Regions from separate parts of the Vibrio chagasii genome, predicted to be linked through region 3. Evidence: predicted binding sites of a transcription regulator. Region 3 holds the regulator's gene; each other region holds the start of a gene.
What was found. The regulator PurR, encoded in region 3, represses purine synthesis genes. The targets are predictions, from matches to a motif close to TNANGNAAACGTTTNCNTNA.
Positions count from the first base shown of each region.

Region 1: a site for PurR is predicted at 900-919, ahead of purM (phosphoribosylformylglycinamidine cyclo-ligase). Genes of this name have one in related genera too.
Region 2: a site for PurR is predicted at 1,493-1,512, ahead of metK (methionine adenosyltransferase). Genes of this name have one in related genera too.
Region 4: a site for PurR is predicted at 715-734, ahead of folD (bifunctional methylenetetrahydrofolate dehydrogenase/methenyltetrahydrofolate cyclohydrolase FolD). Genes of this name have one in related genera too.

Region 1 covers NZ_AP025465.1:2,612,274-2,614,479, reverse strand. Annotated here, with positions in the region: gene purM (phosphoribosylformylglycinamidine cyclo-ligase) at 1-836, opposite strand, end outside; gene upp (uracil phosphoribosyltransferase) at 1,006-1,632, shown strand; gene OCV52_RS11925 (uracil-xanthine permease family protein) at 1,773-2,206, opposite strand, start outside.
Region 2 covers NZ_AP025465.1:2,943,462-2,945,667, reverse strand. Annotated here, with positions in the region: gene metK (methionine adenosyltransferase) at 181-1,335, opposite strand; gene tkt (transketolase) at 1,692-2,206, shown strand, end outside.
Region 3 covers NZ_AP025465.1:2,221,265-2,223,470, forward strand. Annotated here, with positions in the region: gene torD (molecular chaperone TorD) at 1-247, shown strand, start outside; gene purR (HTH-type transcriptional repressor PurR) at 564-1,568, shown strand; cyclic di-GMP riboswitch class I at 1,739-1,824, shown strand; gene OCV52_RS10145 (TfoX/Sxy family DNA transformation protein) at 1,952-2,206, shown strand, end outside.
Region 4 covers NZ_AP025465.1:2,481,209-2,483,414, forward strand. Annotated here, with positions in the region: gene OCV52_RS25660 (helix-turn-helix transcriptional regulator) at 1-98, opposite strand, end outside; tRNA gene OCV52_RS11310 (tRNA-Arg) at 525-601, opposite strand; gene folD (bifunctional methylenetetrahydrofolate dehydrogenase/methenyltetrahydrofolate cyclohydrolase FolD) at 813-1,670, shown strand; gene OCV52_RS11320 (cation:proton antiporter) at 1,748-2,206, opposite strand, start outside.

The sequences.
Region 1 (2,206 bases), 390 kb from region 3:
ATAGCAGGCCATTCCCAGCTCTTACCATCAATCACTGCTTTAGTACCTTCAGGAAGTACGCGTGGGATGTTTTCCCAGAAACCACCACCAGTGATGTGCGAGATAGCATGAATGTCATGCTCAGCGATCATCTTAAGTGCTGATTTGATGTAAATCTTAGTTGGTTCTAGTAGGTGTTCACCGATAGTGCGACCTTCTAGCTCTTCATTCTTATCAGCACCAGAAACTTCTAGAACTTTACGAATTAGAGAATAACCGTTTGAGTGTGGACCACTTGAGCCAACAGCGATAAGTGCGTCGCCTGCAGCTACTTTAGTACCGTCGATGATGTCAGCTTTTTCTACAACGCCAACACAGAAGCCAGCAACATCGTAGTCGTCGCCTTCGTACATGCCCGGCATTTCAGCGGTTTCACCACCGATAAGTGCACAACCAGCTTGCACACAACCTTCAGCGATGCCAGAAACAACGTCTGCTGCTGTGTCTACATCTAGCTTACCTGTTGCGTAGTAGTCTAGGAAGAATAAAGGCTCACCACCTTGAACGATTAGGTCGTTCACACACATTGCCACTAGGTCGATACCAATGGTGTCGTGTTTTTTCAGATCCAAAGCAAGGCGAAGTTTAGTACCAACACCATCAGTACCTGAAACAAGTACTGGCTCTTTGTATTTCGTTGGAAGTTCACATAGGGCGCCAAAGCCACCAATACCGCCCATTACTTCAGGGCGACGAGTGCGTTTTACTGCACCTTTAATACGGTCTACTAGTGCATTACCTGCGTCGATATCAACACCAGCGTCTTTGTAGCTTAGAGAAGAAGTATTACCACTCACGGGATAGTCCTCGAACTTAAGTTGGATGTGAAAACGGCGCTATTCTAACAGGGCTTGAATATGAAGAGCAAACGTTTGCGCGGTTTTTTTTATTAGAATAAAGATTCTTAAATAACCACAGAGTTCGTGTATAATCTACAGGTTTGTTTAAATATTGCCGGAGTTGGAAATGAAAGTTGTTGAAGTGAAACACCCGCTAGTAAAACATAAAATTGGCCTGATGCGTGAAGGTGAGATTAGCACTAAGCGTTTTCGTGAGCTAGCGACAGAAGTGGGTAGCCTTCTAACATACGAAGCGACATCAGACTTTGAAACTGAGCGTGTAACTATTAATGGTTGGGACGGCCCAGTTGAAGTTGACCAAATTAAAGGTAAGAAAGTAACAGTAGTGCCAATCCTGCGTGCTGGTCTAGGCATGATGGACGGTGTTCTAGAGCACATCCCAAGTGCGCGTATCAGCGTTGTTGGTATCTACCGTGACGAAGAAACACTTGAGCCAGTACCATACTTCAACAAGCTTGCATCTAACATCGATGAGCGTATTGCTCTAGTGGTAGACCCAATGCTTGCAACAGGTGGTTCTATGATCGCGACTATCGATCTAATGAAAGAGAAAGGTTGTAAGCACTTTAAGATTCTTGTGCTTGTAGCGGCTCCAGAAGGTATCGCGGCTCTAGAAAAAGCGCACCCAGATGTTGAGCTTTACACTGCTGCAATCGATGAGAAGCTAAACGACAAGGGCTACATTGTTCCTGGTCTTGGCGATGCTGGTGATAAGATCTTCGGTACTAAGTAATTCGGTTTTTAGATTAAGTGGGTTCCGTTGTTTTAATTTACTGAATTCACTTAATTATCCGTATTAATAAAAAGGGAGAGCATTCGATGCTCTCCCTTTTTTGATCTTCCAGTTTGTCGGCATCTAGCCAGACTTAACTGTTAGTCGATTTGAGCCTTGTCTACCACAGTGTTGTCACCTAGCTCTTCAGGAAGGACTAGGTTAAGTAGAATAGCCACGATACCGCATAAGCTTACGCCTTGTAGGCTGAAGTCGCCGATACCAAAAGCCATGCCGCCAATACCGAATACTAGGGTAATACCCACAATCACAAGGTTACGTGATTTGTGCAGGTCAACGTTGTTCTTGATTAGCGTGTTCAAGCCGACTGTTGCAATAGAACCAAACAGAAGAATCATGATGCCGCCCATCACTGGAACCGGAATGGTTTGTAGAAGCGCACCCAGTTTACCAACTAATGCAAGAACTATGGCTGTTACTGCAGCCCAAGTCATGATCACCGGGTTAAATGCTTTTGTTAGCATTACCGCGCCAGTTACTTCACTGTAGGTTGTGTTTGGTGGAGCGCCCAGCA
Region 2 (2,206 bases), 720 kb from region 3:
CCTTAACTATTGTCAGTAGTGTTAGAAAACACAAATTATCAGCGGCTTTTTATACTTAGTGGTTAACGGTAAAGAAGGGCGTTAGAGAAAGAAGTAGCTAGTGAAGGTTCGGTAAGTACATAAAAATAAAGCCCTTACTAAGCAGTAAGGGCTTTAAAGAAACAAATCGCAGTGGCTAAATTATTTTAGGCCAGCGAAGTCAGCAAGGATTGCTGCTTTGTCAGTCGCTTCCCAAGGGAACTCTTCACGACCGAAGTGACCGTATGCTGCAGTCTGCTTGTAGATAGGCTGAAGAAGGTTCAGCATCTCTTGAAGACCGTATGGACGTAGGTCGAAGTTTTGACGAACTGCTTCAATGATGATTTCGTGCGCTACTTTCTCAGTACCGAACGTTTCAACCATGATTGATGTTGGATCTGCAACACCGATAGCGTAAGACAGTTGAATCTCACAACGGTCAGCCATACCAGCTGCAACGATGTTTTTCGCAACGTAACGTGCTGCGTAAGCTGCAGAACGGTCAACCTTTGATGGATCTTTACCAGAGAATGCACCGCCACCGTGACGAGCTGCGCCGCCGTAGGTATCAACGATGATCTTACGGCCAGTTAGACCACAGTCACCCATTGGGCCACCGATTACGAAACGGCCTGTTGGGTTGATGAAGAAGTTAGTGTCTTTGTTGATCCACTCTGAAGGAAGTACTGGCTTGATGATCTCTTCCATTACCGCTTCACGTAGGTCAGGTGTTGTTACTGAATCACAGTGTTGAGTAGAAAGAACAACAGCATCGATACCAACGATCTTACCTTGGTCGTACTGGAAAGTAACCTGAGATTTCGCATCTGGGCGAAGGAAGTCTAGCTTGCCGCTCTTACGTACTTCAGCTTGTTTCTTAACAAGAAGGTGAGAGTAAGTGATTGGAGCTGGCATTAGGATTTCAGTTTCGTTAGTCGCGTAACCAAACATGATGCCTTGGTCGCCTGCGCCTTGCTCTTTCGGGTCTGCTTTATCAACACCTTGGTTGATGTCTGGAGACTGCTTACCAATTGTGTTTAGAACGGCACAAGAGTCAGCGTCAAAGCCCATATCAGAGTGAACGTAACCAATTTCACGAACTGTTTCACGAGTGATCTCTTCGATATCAACCCATGCAGAAGTTGTTACTTCACCGCCAACCATAACCATGCCGGTTTTTACGTAAGTCTCACAAGCAACACGTGCTTTTGGATCTTGTTCTAAGATGGCATCAAGAACAGCATCAGAGATTTGGTCTGCAATTTTATCTGGATGACCTTCTGAAACAGATTCAGAAGTGAATAGGTGCTTAGCCATGAGAGCTCCACTTTTAGTTTTTGGTGTAAATAGTTCATGGCGTCGCAAGCTAGGAAGCGCCGCCATTAAATACAGTATATTTTGTAGGTGTTTCTACATCTAGACGTCTATTCTAAATTCCAGCGGTCGAATTACAAGCTCTTTTTTATGATATGCCATAACTAAACGTTTGCGTGTTGGTTGAGATAAGCGGCTGACAAGTGATGTAAATGTTCGAAAATTGCGAAAAATGACCGTTAAAATGCCAGTAAAACGTTTGCAGTCGCAATAGTCGTTTGAGAGAATACCCGCGCTAATTAAAATGAAAACATTAGCACTATCTCTTTTTTAAATCGCTTATGTATCCAGGAGCAGACATGCCTTCTCGTAAAGATCTAGCCAATGCAATCCGCGCACTTAGCATGGACGGTGTTCAACAAGCAAATTCAGGCCACCCAGGCGCACCTATGGGTATGGCTGACATCGCTGAAGTTCTTTGGCGTGGCCACTTGAACCACAACCCAGCAAACCCAGAGTGGGCTGACCGCGACCGTTTTATCCTGTCTAACGGCCATGGTTCAATGTTGATTTACTCTCTGCTTCACCTTGCAGGCTACGAGCTTTCAATTGAAGATCTGAAAAACTTCCGTCAACTGCACTCTAAGACTCCTGGTCACCCAGAGTACGGTTACGCTCCTGGTATCGAGACAACGACGGGTCCTCTAGGTCAAGGCATCACTAACGCTGTTGGTATGGCAATGGCAGAGAAAGCACTGGCTGCACAGTTCAACAAAGAAGGTCACGACATCGTAGACCACTACACTTATGCATTCATGGGTGATGGCTGTCTGATGGAAGGTATCTCTCACGAAGCATGTTCACTAGCTGGTAC
Region 3 (2,206 bases):
CCACATCGCTATCGAACTCGACTTCTTAGGTAACCTAATCATTCGTTCTAATGAAACAGAATCAGAAGAAGTACTAGAAAAATCGTTCGAAGTTCAGCAACAATTTATCGAGCAACAGCTATTAACTTGGATCCCGAAATTCAACGTTAAGTGTCACGATGTTGATGAATTCGGTTTCTACGCTGCTGTATCTTCTCTGCTAATGGCTTTCTGTCAATTAGATGCTCAATATTTAGCTGGTGAATAAGCTTAACTGATGACTAGGTAAATAAATTCCGTAGAATGTGACAATTCACCCGGATTTCTGGGTGAATTGTATTGCGAGTATTTTCTAGTCAGTCTAGAATTGTGACCGCAAACGATAAAATATGAAACATTCACGAAATGCTATGCTTATTAAGTTCAGAGCATTTCGGTGTTAAAACAAGCCGCTCACTAGCGGTTTTTTGTTTTTTAACACTTTAGTACCCAAAGAGCCCTACAAATTTAAGCTCTTAGTTAGGTAGCTTAACGGCTACTTCACTCCGTACTTTGGGGAAAGTAGCTTCTAATAGGATAAAACCATGGCCACTATAAAAGATGTCGCTCGCTTAGCAGGCGTATCAACCACAACCGTTTCTCACGTAATCAACAAAACACGCTTTGTTGCAGAAGCGACTCAAGAAAAAGTAAATAAAGCGGTAGACGAATTAAACTATGCACCAAGTGCTGTTGCTCGTAGTTTGAAGTGTAATTCAACACGAACCATCGGCATGCTAGTGACTCAATCAACCAACCTATTCTTCTCAGAAGTTATCGATGGTGTTGAGAGCTACTGCTACCGTCAAGGTTACACTTTGATCCTGTGTAACACGGGTGGTATCTATGAGAAGCAACGTGACTACATTCGAATGCTTGCAGAGAAACGTGTAGATGGCATCTTGGTTATGTGTTCAGACCTAACTGAAGAACTGAGAGAGATGTTAGACCGTCACGCTGACATCCCTAAAGTAGTCATGGACTGGGGCCCGGAGAGTTCTCAAGCAGATAAGATCATCGATAACTCTGAAGAAGGTGGCTACCTAGCGACTAAATACCTAATCGACCGCGGTCACTCAAAGATTGCTTGTTTAAGTGGCCACTTAGACAAAGCGGCGTGTGTGGAGCGTATCGCTGGTTACAAGCGCGCTTTGGAAGAAGCTAACATTACTGCAAATGACGACATGATCATCGAAGGTAACTTTGAGTGTGATACTGCCGTTCTAGCCGCTGACAAAATTGTTGAGATGGAAGATCGCCCGACAGCTGTATTCTGTTTCAACGATACCATGGCACTAGGCTTGATGAGCCGCCTACAGCAGAAAGGCATCTGTATCCCTGAAGATATCTCTATCATTGGCTACGATAACATCGAACTGGCTGAGTACTTCTCTCCACCATTGACTACCGTTCACCAACCGAAGCGCCGTGTCGGTAAGAACGCCTTCGAAATTCTGCTTGAGCGTATTAAAGACAAAGACCATGAAAAACGCGTCTTCGAAATGCACCCAGAAATTGTTGAACGTAGTACAGTTAAAACGTTAAATTAACTGATAAATTGAGTTTATTTTCATCAAGCGCACCTTTGGGTGCGTTTTTTTTATCAGCAACTAAAATAAACCTAGTTTCATATGATAAAGATCATTAATTGAAGCAACATCACACTTTGAAATAACAAGTGTGAGCCTCATTCAACAAAAACTTTATTCTATTCAATCAGTCACGCACAGGGCAAATCACTTGAAAAGGTGAGACGCAAAGCTTCCGGCCTAAACCACTCGTTGGTATGGTAGCGGGGTTACCGATGGCAAAATGCAGTAACTACTAATAATTTAGTAATTTACGGCTTATTGACAATGTAATTGCAACATTTTGCTAATCTCTCGGACCTGCTTATTTGGTGGCGTAGTTCAAATACACCGAGATAAATAACATGGATAAACCGATACTAAAGGACTCAATGAAGTTATTTGAGCCCCTAGGAAAAATAAAGTCACGCTCAATGTTTGGTGGATTCGGTCTTTTTGCTGATGACACTATGTTTGCTCTGGTTGTTAATGACCAGTTGCACATACGAGCAGACAAAGGCACAACAAAACAGTTCGAGCAACAAGGGTTTCAACCGTACGTCTACAAAAAACGTGGTTTCCCTGTCGTAACTAAATACTTCGCTTTACCAGAAGGCCTG
Region 4 (2,206 bases), 260 kb from region 3:
GGTTTTGGGAACGTGTCATCCTGCCTCATTCTCCAAAAGGTAGTTCGACTAATATCAAAGGTGTAAATAATATCTTCAATCGTGAGTAGTTTGCTCATTCATATTTTACCTCTCATAACCTACTGATACCGACTCCAGGATGGATCTGTACCAAATACTGGCTATGTTTCGCTATTTGAAATAAAAATACAGCACAAAAAACGATCAGTCAATATAAAAACTTTTAATAAACATGTAGTTATCTATAATAAATGTATACACCATGCAGGTGTAATGATCGATAACTTGAGTCGGATTGACTTAAATGGCTGCGAATGCGGGATGCATTAGTAGAACTTAAAAAAATACATCGAGGCAAAGGGAGAAGATAGGAAAGCCTATAGCCGGGAGTAACTTTGAATGTGTTTCATGCCGTATCAGGTCGTAGCCTGCAGGTTCATCGTTACTTGACCATATACTTGACCACAAATGATAAAAACGAAAAAGGGCGTAGCAAGTACTAACCTGCTACGCCCCGTAAATAATGGCACGCCCTGTAGGATTCGAACCTACGACCACATCCTTAGAAGGGACGTGCTCTATCCAGCTGAGCTAAGGGCGCGCTACAGGAATGGATTATACGAATTCGAATCATGAAAGCAACGGCTTTATGTAACATTCTGATCTAAGTGAGTAAAAAAAGGTCAACAAACTTATAAGTGTTGAAAAACAGAGCAAAGCAATCGTTTGCCTTGTGGTAATCAAAAAGATTTTCTGGAATAATGCGCCAAAAACATCAGCCACTAACTTGAATATCAATACTAAGGAAATTCATGACTGCTCAAAATATTGATGGAAAGCTAATTTCTCAAACGGTTCGCTCCGAAGTAGCTGCACGTGTAAAAGCTCGTACTGAAGCTGGATTACGCGCTCCGGGCCTAGCGGTTATTTTAGTGGGTGAAGACCCTGCTTCTCAGGTTTACGTTGGTAGTAAGCGTAAAGCGTGTGAAGAAGTTGGCTTCGTATCTAAATCTTACGATTTGCCAGCTACTGCAACAGAAGATGAACTGTTAAACCTAGTCGACCAACTGAACCTAGATCCAGAGATCGACGGTATTCTGGTTCAACTGCCTCTACCTGCTGGCATCGATAGCACTCACGTTCTTGAGCGCATCACACCAGAAAAAGACGTTGATGGCTTCCACCCATACAATGTCGGCCGTTTGGCTCAGCGTATGCCAAAGCTTCGCTCTTGTACGCCAAAAGGTATCATCACCCTGCTTGACCGTTACAACATCGATTTACGTGGCAAGCACGCTGTTGTTGTTGGCGCTTCAAACATCGTAGGTCGTCCAATGACCCTAGAACTGCTTCTAGCAGGTTGTACAACGACTACATGTCACCGTTTCACTAAAGACCTTGAAGGCCACGTACGTCAAGCAGACGTTGTTGTGGTTGCTGTAGGTAAGCCTAACTTCATTCCTGGTGCTTGGATTAAGAAAGGTGCAGTTGTGGTCGATGTTGGTATCAACCGTTTGGATTCTGGCAAGCTAGTCGGTGACGTTGAATACGATGTCGCGAAAGAGAGCGCAAGCTTTATCACACCAGTACCGGGTGGTGTAGGTCCAATGACAGTAGCAAGCCTGATTGAGAACACAATGATCGCTTGTGAGCAATTTCACTCGAAGTAATCTATCAGCGCAGTATAAATAGAATTAGAAAGCCGCAACGTGATATACGCTGCGGCTTTTTTGCGAAAGACCACTTACTACTTATCTGGAGTCTCGACCGGCTCTGAAGGCGGCAGTAAACTGATGATCTCACATTCTGTCGATATCAGCTTTTCTAAGTCAGCCCCTTGAGTAATTAAACGGAAGTCTCCGTCATTGATGACTCCAAGCAAAATCGCTTTAGGATAAAGCGCGTTAAACTCATTCAGAACAAATGCCTCTGTCAGCCCTGTACTCTTGATTTGGCTACCTTGTGCCATTAATGAGTTGAGCTTGGAGTAAGTGACGCCTTCCTCAAATAGACTTCGGTTGCCATCTCGACTCACTTGATGCCTTTCATGCTTACTCTCTGGTGACTCAAGCTCAAAAACCTTATTGGCACCAAACTCGTCTTGATAATGCATGCTGACTAACGGGTTAGTTTGACGATAAGGCGAAACAATCATCGCTCGCCCTATCCCATCCAATTCCAAATTATTTTCGGCGTGACTGGAAGC